2 regions of the Streptomyces sp. NPDC002265 genome follow, and region 1 is predicted to be linked to the other one. Evidence: predicted binding sites of a transcription regulator. Region 1 holds the regulator's gene; the other holds the start of a gene.
What was found. Region 1 encodes HspR, which represses chaperone genes until heat shock. Its sites were predicted from a motif close to TTGAGNNNNNNNNNCTCAA; they were not measured.
Positions count from the first base shown of each region.

Region 1 (4,440 bases):
GAAGCTCGGCATGTTCGAGCTGACCGGTCTTCCGCCGGCCCCGCGCAGCGTGCCGCAGATCGAGGTCGCCTTCGACATCGACGCCAACGGCATCATGCACGTCACGGCGAAGGACCTCGGCACCGGCAAGGAGCAGAAGATGACCGTCACCGGCGGCTCCTCGCTGCCGAAGGACGAGGTCGACCGCATGCGCCAGGAGGCCGAGAAGTACGCGGAGGAGGACCACGCCCGCCGCGAGGCGGCCGAGGCCCGCAACCAGGGCGAGCAGCTCGTCTACCAGACCGAGAAGTTCCTCAAGGACAACGAGGACAAGGTCCCGGGCGAGATCAAGACCGAGGTCGAGGCCTCCGTCGAGGAGCTGAAGGCCGCGCTCAAGGGCGAGGACTCCGCCCAGATCCGCACCGCCACGGAGAAGGTCGCCGCCGTCTCCCAGAAGCTGGGCCAGGCCATGTACGCCGACGCCCAGGCCGCGCAGGCCGCCGGTGGCGCGCCCGCCGGTGAGGCCCGCGCCGACGACGACGTCGTGGACGCCGAGATCGTCGACGACGAGCGCCGGGACGGTGTCGCGTGACGGAGGAGACCCCGGGCTTTGACGAGAAGCCCGACGTCCCCTCCGGCGCCACCTCTGACGACGCCGAGCCGAAGGCCGCCGCTCCCTCCGCGGAGGAGGCTGCGGCCCCGGCCGGGGACGCGAACCAGACCGCGGCCCTGGTGGCCCAGCTGGACCAGGTGCGTACCGCGCTCGGTGAGCGCACCGCGGACCTCCAGCGGCTCCAGGCCGAGTACCAGAACTACCGTCGCCGGGTCGAGCGGGACCGGATCGCGGTCCGGGAGATCGCCATCGCGAACCTCCTGACCGAGCTCCTGCCCGTGCTCGACGACATCGGTCGCGCGCGTGATCACGGCGAGCTGGTCGGCGGCTTCAAGTCCGTCGCGGAGTCGCTGGAGACCGTCGCGGCGAAGATGGGCCTGCAGCAGTTCGGCAAGGAGGGCGAGCCCTTCGACCCGACGATCCACGAGGCCCTGATGCACAGCTACGCGCCGGACGTCACGGAGACGACGTGCGTGGCGATTCTCCAGCCCGGGTATCGGTTCGGCGAGCGCACCATCCGCCCCGCGCGGGTGGCGGTGGCCGAGCCCCAGCCGGGGGCGCAGACGGTCAAGGCCGAGGACTCGGCCGAGACGGGTGACGACAAGGAGAGCGGTGGCCCGGACGAGGGCTGACGCTCAGACGCGGAAGCGGAAGGAGGGACGTCGGGGATGAGCACCAAGGACTTCATCGAGAAGGACTACTACAAGGTCCTCGGCGTCCCCAAGGACGCGACCGAGGCCGAGATCAAGAAGGCGTACCGGAAGCTCGCCCGCGAGTTCCACCCGGATGCCAACAAGGGCAACGACAAGGCCGAGGAGCGGTTCAAGGAGATCTCCGAGGCGAACGACGTCCTCGGCGACCCCAAGAAGCGCAAGGAGTACGACGAGGCCCGCGCCCTTTTCGGTGCCGGCGGGTTCCGCCCGGGACCGGGCGCGGGCGGCGGCAACTTCAACTTCGACCTGGGCGACCTCTTCGGCGGCGGCCCCCAGGGCGGCGGCGGTGCCGGCGGCTTCGGCGGCGGCATCGGCGACGTCTTCGGGGGCCTGTTCAACCGGGGCGGCGCGGGCACCGGCACCCGCGCCCAGCCCCGGCGCGGCCAGGACATCGACACCGAGGTCACCCTCAGCTTCACCGAGGCGATCGAGGGCGCGACGGTCCCGTTGCGGATGACCTCGCAGCAGGCCTGCAAGGCCTGTTCCGGCACCGGCGACAAGAACGGCACCCCGCGGGTGTGCCCGACCTGCGTCGGCACCGGACAGGTGGCGCGGGGCTCCGGCGGCGGCTTCTCGCTGACGGACCCCTGCCCGGACTGCAAGGGCCGCGGCCTGATCGCCGAGCACCCCTGCATGGAGTGCAAGGGCAGCGGCCGTGCCAAGTCCTCGCGCACCATGCAGGTCCGCATCCCGGCGGGTGTCACCGACGGGCAGCGGATCCGGCTGCGCGGCAAGGGCGCGCCGGGCGAGCGGGGCGGACCGGCGGGCGACCTGTACGTCGTCGTGCACGTCGACGCGCACCCGGTGTTCGGCCGCAAGGACGACAACCTCACCGTCACCGTGCCGGTGACGTTCACGGAGGCGGCGCTCGGCGGCGAGGTGCGGGTTCCGACCCTCGGCGGCCCGCCGGTGACGCTGAAGCTCCCCCCGGGCACCCCCAACGGCCGCACCATGCGCGCCCGTGGCAGGGGCGCGGTCCGCAAGGACGGCACCCGCGGCGACCTGCTGGTCACCGTCGAGGTGAGTGTTCCGAAGGACCTGTCGGGGAATGCTCGTGACGCACTGGAGGCGTATCGCGAGGCGACCGCGGGGGAGGACCCGCGGGCGGAGCTGTTCGAGGCCGCGAAGGGAGCTTGAGCGTGATGGACGGCCGTCGGCGTAACCCGTACGAACTGAACGAGGAGACCCCGGTCTACGTCATCTCGGTGGCGGCCCAGCTCTCCGGTCTGCATCCGCAGACGCTGCGTCAGTACGACCGCCTGGGTCTGGTCTCCCCCGACCGCACCGCCGGACGGGGGCGGCGCTACTCGGCCCGCGACATCGAACTGCTGCGCACCGTCCAGCAGTTGTCGCAGGACGAGGGCATCAACCTGGCCGGCATCAAGCGGATCATCGAACTGGAGAACCAGGTCGCGGCGCTCCAGTCCCGCGTCGCGGAGATGGAGGCGGCGCTGGAGGGCGCGGCGGCCACGATGCGGCAGCGCGAGGCCGCGGTGCACGCCTCCTACCGGCGGGACCTGGTCCCGTACCAGGAGGTCCAGCAGACCAGCGCGCTGGTGGTCTGGCGGCCGAAGCGGCAGGGGCCCTCGGACTGAGGGCCGCGACGCGGCGGTACGACGCGACGGCACGTGTGTGAAGGGGCCCGGGAGATCTCCCGGGCCCCTTCGCGTGCCTCCGGCGACGGGGTCCGGGCGGACGCCGGGACCCTTCGTGATCATGGTTTGACGGAGCAGTGACGGGTTGTGTGAAACTTTACTTTTCCGTGAACTTCCATTGAGTGAAGGGGCCATAAAAGACCGTTTGGTGAAGAATCTGCAGGGCCTTCGCGACCGACTGTGAGCGAAGCGGAGCATGATGTTGCTATCTCGTTAAGTGCTTCGGCTTGACGCCGACGGTTGCGGACGCGTTGTCTTTTCAGACACCTGGGTCACCATGTCGTACCCATGTCCGGATCGCACTTGAAGTGAGCCCCCGAATGCGTCGTATCGCCATATCCGTGGCCGCGTCCACTATGACTCTCTCGCTGGCAGGCTGCGGCATGCTCAACGCATCGGGGGACGCTGCCGAAGCGAGCCCGACGAAGGGCAACGACGTCACGGTGGGCATCCTGATGCCGGAGAAGACGAACACGCGTTACGCGGACTTCGACTACCCGATCATCAAGGCGAAGGTCGCCTCCCTGACCAACGGCCAGGGCCGGACCGCCTACGCCAACGCCGCCTCCGACGCGGACGTGCAGGCCACCCAGATGCAGAAGATGATCGACGACAAGGTCGACATCATCCTGCTGGACGCCGTCGACTCCCACGCCATCGCGGGCATGGTGAAGAAGGCCAAGGACGCGGGCATCCCGGTCATCGCCTACGACCGTCTGTCCGAGGGCCCGATCGACGCGTACATCTCCTTCGACAACGAGCTCGTCGGCGAGGTGCAGGGCCGCACCCTGGCCGAGCAGGTGGACAACTCCTCCGGCAAGATCGTCATGGTCAACGGCTCGCCCACCGACCCGAACGCCAAGCAGTTCAAGGCGGGCGCGCTCTCCGAGCTCGACGGCAAGGTGGTCATCGCCGACACCTGGGACACCAAGGACTGGAACCCCGACGTGGCCCAGGCCAAGATGACCAAGGCGATCGAGCGGATCGGCAAGAGCAACATCGCCGGCGTCTACGCGGCCAACGACGGTATGGCCGGCGGTGTCATCAAGGCCTTCAAGGCCGCGGGCGTCACCACCATGCCGCCTATCACGGGCCAGGACGCGGAGCTGGCGGGTGTTCAGCGGATCGTCGCCGGCCAGCAGTACATGAGCGTCTACAAGTCGTACCCGGAGGAGGCCGAGGCCGCCGCGCAGATGGCCGTCGCCCGGATCCAGGGTCACGACATCCAGTTCGACGCCCTGACCCGTGACAAGGTCGACAGCCCCACGAACAAGAACATCCCCTCGCTGCTGGTGAGCGTGGTCGCGCTGACCAAGGACAACATCAAGGACACCGTCGTCGCGGACGGCATCTACAAGATCTCCGACATCTGCACGGCCGACTACAAGGCCGCCTGCTCCGCGATCGGCCTCAAGTAGACCCTGGCGCCGCACGGGCCGGCGAGCGGCTCACAGGCCCGCGAACGGCTCGACAGGCCCGT
Region 1 covers NZ_JBEOWS010000354.1:1,644-6,083, forward strand. Annotated here, with positions in the region: gene dnaK (molecular chaperone DnaK) at 1-571, shown strand, start outside; gene grpE (nucleotide exchange factor GrpE) at 568-1,224, shown strand; gene dnaJ (molecular chaperone DnaJ) at 1,261-2,442, shown strand; gene ABT085_RS38565 (heat shock protein transcriptional repressor HspR) at 2,448-2,900, shown strand; gene ABT085_RS38570 (sugar ABC transporter substrate-binding protein) at 3,281-4,378, shown strand.

Region 2 (4,440 bases), on a different contig from region 1:
CCTCGACGAAGAGGACGTCGCCGCCCGCGCCGGTGACCGCGAGCCCGGTGGCGACACCGGGGACGGCCGTGCGGCGCTCGGCCGGGTCCTGCGCGGACTCCGGCACATGGTGCGGCCGCCCGATCAGCGCGCGCAGGTCGGCGTCGGTGACGGTGAACGGAAGCTCCCGCTCGCCCAGTTCGTGCTGGGCCGCGACCTTGCGCAGCAGCCGGGCCAGGGACCGCTCCAGGGTGCGTACGCCCGCCTCACGGGTGTACTCGCCGGCGAGCTTGCGCAGCGCGCTCTCGTCCAGGGTCACCTCGTCGGCGCCGAGTCCGGCCCGCTCCAGCTGGCGCGGCAGCAGGTGGTCCCGGGCGATGACGACCTTCTCGTCCTCGGTGTAGCCGTCCAGGCGGACCAGCTCCATCCGGTCCAGCAGCGCCTCCGGGATGGCTTCGAGCACGTTGGCGGTGGCCAGGAACACCACGTCGGAGAGGTCGAGTTCGACCTCCAGGTAGTGGTCGCGGAAGGTGTGGTTCTGGGCCGGGTCGAGGACTTCGAGCAGGGCCGCGGCCGGGTCGCCGCGGAAGTCGGAGCCCACCTTGTCGATCTCGTCCAGCAGGACCACCGGGTTCATGGACCCGGCCTCCTTGACCGCCCGCACGATCCGGCCGGGCAGCGCGCCGACGTACGTACGCCGGTGGCCACGGATCTCGGCCTCGTCGCGGACGCCGCCGAGGGCGACCCGGACGAACTTGCGGCCCATGGCATGGGCGACCGATTCGCCCAGACTGGTCTTTCCGACACCCGGCGGGCCCACCAGGGCGAGCACGGCACCGCCGCGCCGGCCGCCGATGACACCCAGGCCGCGGTCCGTACGGCGCTTGCGCACCGCCAGGTACTCGGTGATCCGCTCCTTCACGTCGTCCAGCCCGGCGTGCTCGGCGTCCAGGACCGCCTTGGCGCCCTGGATGTCGTAGGCGTCCTCGGTCCGCTCGTTCCAGGGCAGTTCGAGGACGGTGTCGAGCCAGGTGCGGATCCAGGAACCCTCGGGCGACTGGTCGCTGGAGCGCTCCAGCTTGTCGACCTCCTTCAGGGCCGCCTCGCGGACCTTCTCGGGCAGGTCGGCGGCCTCGACCCGGGCGCGGTAGTCGTCGGACTCCTCGCCCTCCTTCTCGCCGTTCAGCTCGCGCAGTTCCTTGCGCACGGCCTCCAGCTGGCGCCGCAGCAGGAACTCGCGCTGCTGCTTGTCGACGCCCTCCTGGACGTCCTTCGCGATCGTCTCGGCCACGTCCTGCTCGGCGAGGTGGTCGCGCAGCTGCTGGGTCGCGAGCTTCAGCCGGGCCACCGGGTCGGTGGTCTCCAGCAGCTCCACCTTCTGGTCGGTGGTCAGGAACGGCGAGTAGCCGGAGTTGTCGGCGAGCGCGGAGACGTCCTCGATGGCCTGCACCCGGTCCACGACCTGCCAGGCGCCGCGCTTGCGCAGCCAGGCGGTCGCCAGGGCCTTGTACTCCTTGACGAGTTCGGTGACGTGGCCGGGCAGCGGCTCGGGCACGCTCTCGTCGATGCGGGTCGCCTCGACCCACAGGGCCGCGCCCGGTCCGGTGGTGCCGGCGCCGATGCGCACGCGGCCGCGGCCGCGGATCAGCGCGCCCGGGTCGCCGTCGGCCAGCCGGCCCACCTGCTCGACGGTGCCGAGCACACCGGTGCCCGCGTACGCCCCGTCGATCCGGGGCACCAGCAGCACCCTGGGCTTGCCGGGCTCCGAGCGCGCGGCGGCCTGGGCGGCCTCCACCGCGGCCCGCACGTCGGCGTCGTTCAGATCGAGCGGCACCACCATTCCGGGCAGCACGACCTCGTCGTCGAGCGGCAGCACAGGCAGAGTGAGCGGTGTGGACGTCGAAGCCATGATCTCCCCTTCGGCATGCAAGTTGAGCTATGCCGACTCAATGCACCTGAGCCTCCGAATGTTCCCCACCGGGTGTTCGCTCTGAGCGATCGACTCCGCCGCAACGGGTGACACCCGGCACAACACCGCCGGACCCCGTCTGCTTCCGCCCTCACCTCCCCGCTTCCCCCCTCTTCCCCGCCTCCCCTCCTCCCGCGGTTCCGCCCGCCTTCCGCTCCCCCGCTCCACCCCCGCTCCGCACGCCCCGCGAAAAGGTGTTGCCCGTGCCCGGTCCCCCGGCCGTACGTTCTTCCCCATGACGGAAACCCAGAGCCTGCTCGACGCCTACGACGCCCAGTTGCGCTGTGCCCCGCCGCCCGGAGTCGCGTACGAGTACGACGGCCCACTGCTCCGCCTCGACCTGGGCTTCCGCGGCTTCGTCAGCGGACCGCGCGATCTGGGCGGCCTGCGCGGGCGCGAGGTCGACGAGCTGATCGCACGGCAGCGGGACTTCTTCGCGGCCCGCGGACAGGCGGTGGAGTGGAAGGTCCGGGGGCACGACAGCCCGGCCGATCTCACGGACCGGCTGCGCGCGGCGGGCTTCGAGCCCGAGGCGCGGGAGACGGTCCTCATCGGATCCGTGGCGCGGCTGGCGGCGGAATCACCCGCCGCACCGGACGGCGTCACCGTGCGCCAGGTCACCGCGGACGCCGACCTGCGCCGGGTGGCGGCCCTGGAGACGGCGGTCTGGGGCCTGGACCTGAGCTCGATCGCCGACGACCTGACCGGGCGCGTGGCCCGCGCTCCGGAGGAGATCGCCGTCCTGGTCGCCGAGGCGCGGGGCGAGGTGGTCTGCGCGGCCTGGCTGACCTTCCGCCCCGGCAGCGACTTCGCCTCGCTGGCGGGCGGCTCGACGCTGCCCGAGTGGCGCGGCCGGGGGATCTACCGCGCCCTGCTGGCCGCCCGCGCCGAGCTCGCCGCCGCCCGGGGCGTCCCCCATCTGCACGTGGACGCCTCCGACGACAGCGAGCCCATCCTGCGCCGGCTCGGCTTCCGGGCGGTGACCACGACGACTCCTTACGTCTGGTCACCTCAGTAGGCAGGTCCTTGCGTGCGGTCACCGCGGCAGGCAGGCCCTTGTGTGCGGCCACCGCGACAGGCGGGCCCTTGCGTGCGGCCACCGCGACAGGAAGGTCCTTACGTGCGGCCACCGCGACAGGCGGGGCGGCGGGAGGTCACCGCGCCGCCACGGTGGCGGCGCGGCCGCGGTGCCAGCGGCGCGTCACCGGCCAGGTGGCGCAGCCGACCGCCAGGGACATCAGATGCCCCCAGTTCGTCATCGGGTCCGCGAACCCGATCAGGTCGCGCACCAGCATCGCGGCGAACACCACGAGCAACGGCCGGCCCAGCCACGGGGCGAGCAGACCCGTCAGGGCGCCGACACCGGCGGCGACCCCGAAGCTGATGCCGTAGTCGAGGCGGTGCAGGGAACTGGCGGGGAGACGGCCGGCCAGGACGGCCAGTCCCACCGGAACCTCGGTCGCGAGGGTCGCCGTGACGTGCCCGAGCAGGAAGACACCGGCCGTGCGCAGTCCTCCTATCCGCCGCTCCAGGGCGGTGAGGACGAGCAGACAGCAGATCGCGTAGACGGACAGAACCCCGCCCGCGATCCACAGCGCGCTGGCCAGCAGGACCAGTACGGGGGTGCGCACAAGGTGCGCCACGTCGGTGCTGGAGCCCTGGTGGAGGGTGTGCACCAGGGCGGGATCGGCGTAGGACGTGATCATTGAGGTGACGGCCAGCACGGCCGTGAAGGCGAAGGCGAACGGCGTTCCGGCGGGAGTGGGGAGCAGCCGCCAGGGACGCAGGCGCAGCCACGGCCGCGCCCCCGCGGCCGGCCCGGACGCCGGACCCCTGGCCGGACCTGACGCCGAACCCGCCGGACCCCTGGCCGGACCCGCCGCCGGGCGCGCTTCAGGCACCGCCCCGGGCGCCGCCGCGTACGGGGTCTCCGACGTGGTCGCCACGGCCGGGATCCACTGTCTGGGCATCCCGCCCAGCAGGGCGGAGGTGTCGGTGTCCGCGAGCGCCGGGCCCGGAGCCGCGGCATCCGCATCCGGGGCGTTCGCGAGGAAGTCGTCCGGATCCGCCGGGGAGGCGGCGGTCGCAGTCCGTTCCACGGTGAGGCGCTCCTTCCGGTTCGCCCCCACCCTTCGCGCACCACGGGGTCACTGTCTATGACCGGCGCCACGCACACGCCGATTCACAGCAACCTCCAATACAGCCCCCGCGTCCGGCACGACGCGGTACGGCACAGGAGCGGTACCCGGTGGCGGCGCCCGCGTACCGAGATGACTCCACGCGGGTGTGCCCCTGCGCCGGAGCAAATCCGTCAACGATCCGTCAGCAAAGTGCCAGGATGGGCCGATGCCCACGTCATACGACACTCCCGAAGTCCTGGACCGCCGCGAGGGCCCGTACGGCGAGGTCGTACTGCGCCGCCAGGGCGGGCTGTTGCAGATCATCGCCAACGGCTGCTTCCTGATGGACACCTCGGACGGCCGCTCGGAGCG
Region 2 covers NZ_JBEOWS010000125.1:9,632-14,071, forward strand. Annotated here, with positions in the region: gene lon (endopeptidase La) at 1-1,888, opposite strand, end outside; gene ABT085_RS22165 (GNAT family N-acetyltransferase) at 2,184-2,966, shown strand; gene ABT085_RS22170 (rhomboid-like protein) at 3,103-4,047, opposite strand; gene ABT085_RS22175 (spermidine synthase family protein) at 4,295-4,440, shown strand, end outside.
Region 2: lon (endopeptidase La) is a predicted target of HspR. The motif match lies at 1,911-1,929, and genes of this name have one in related genera.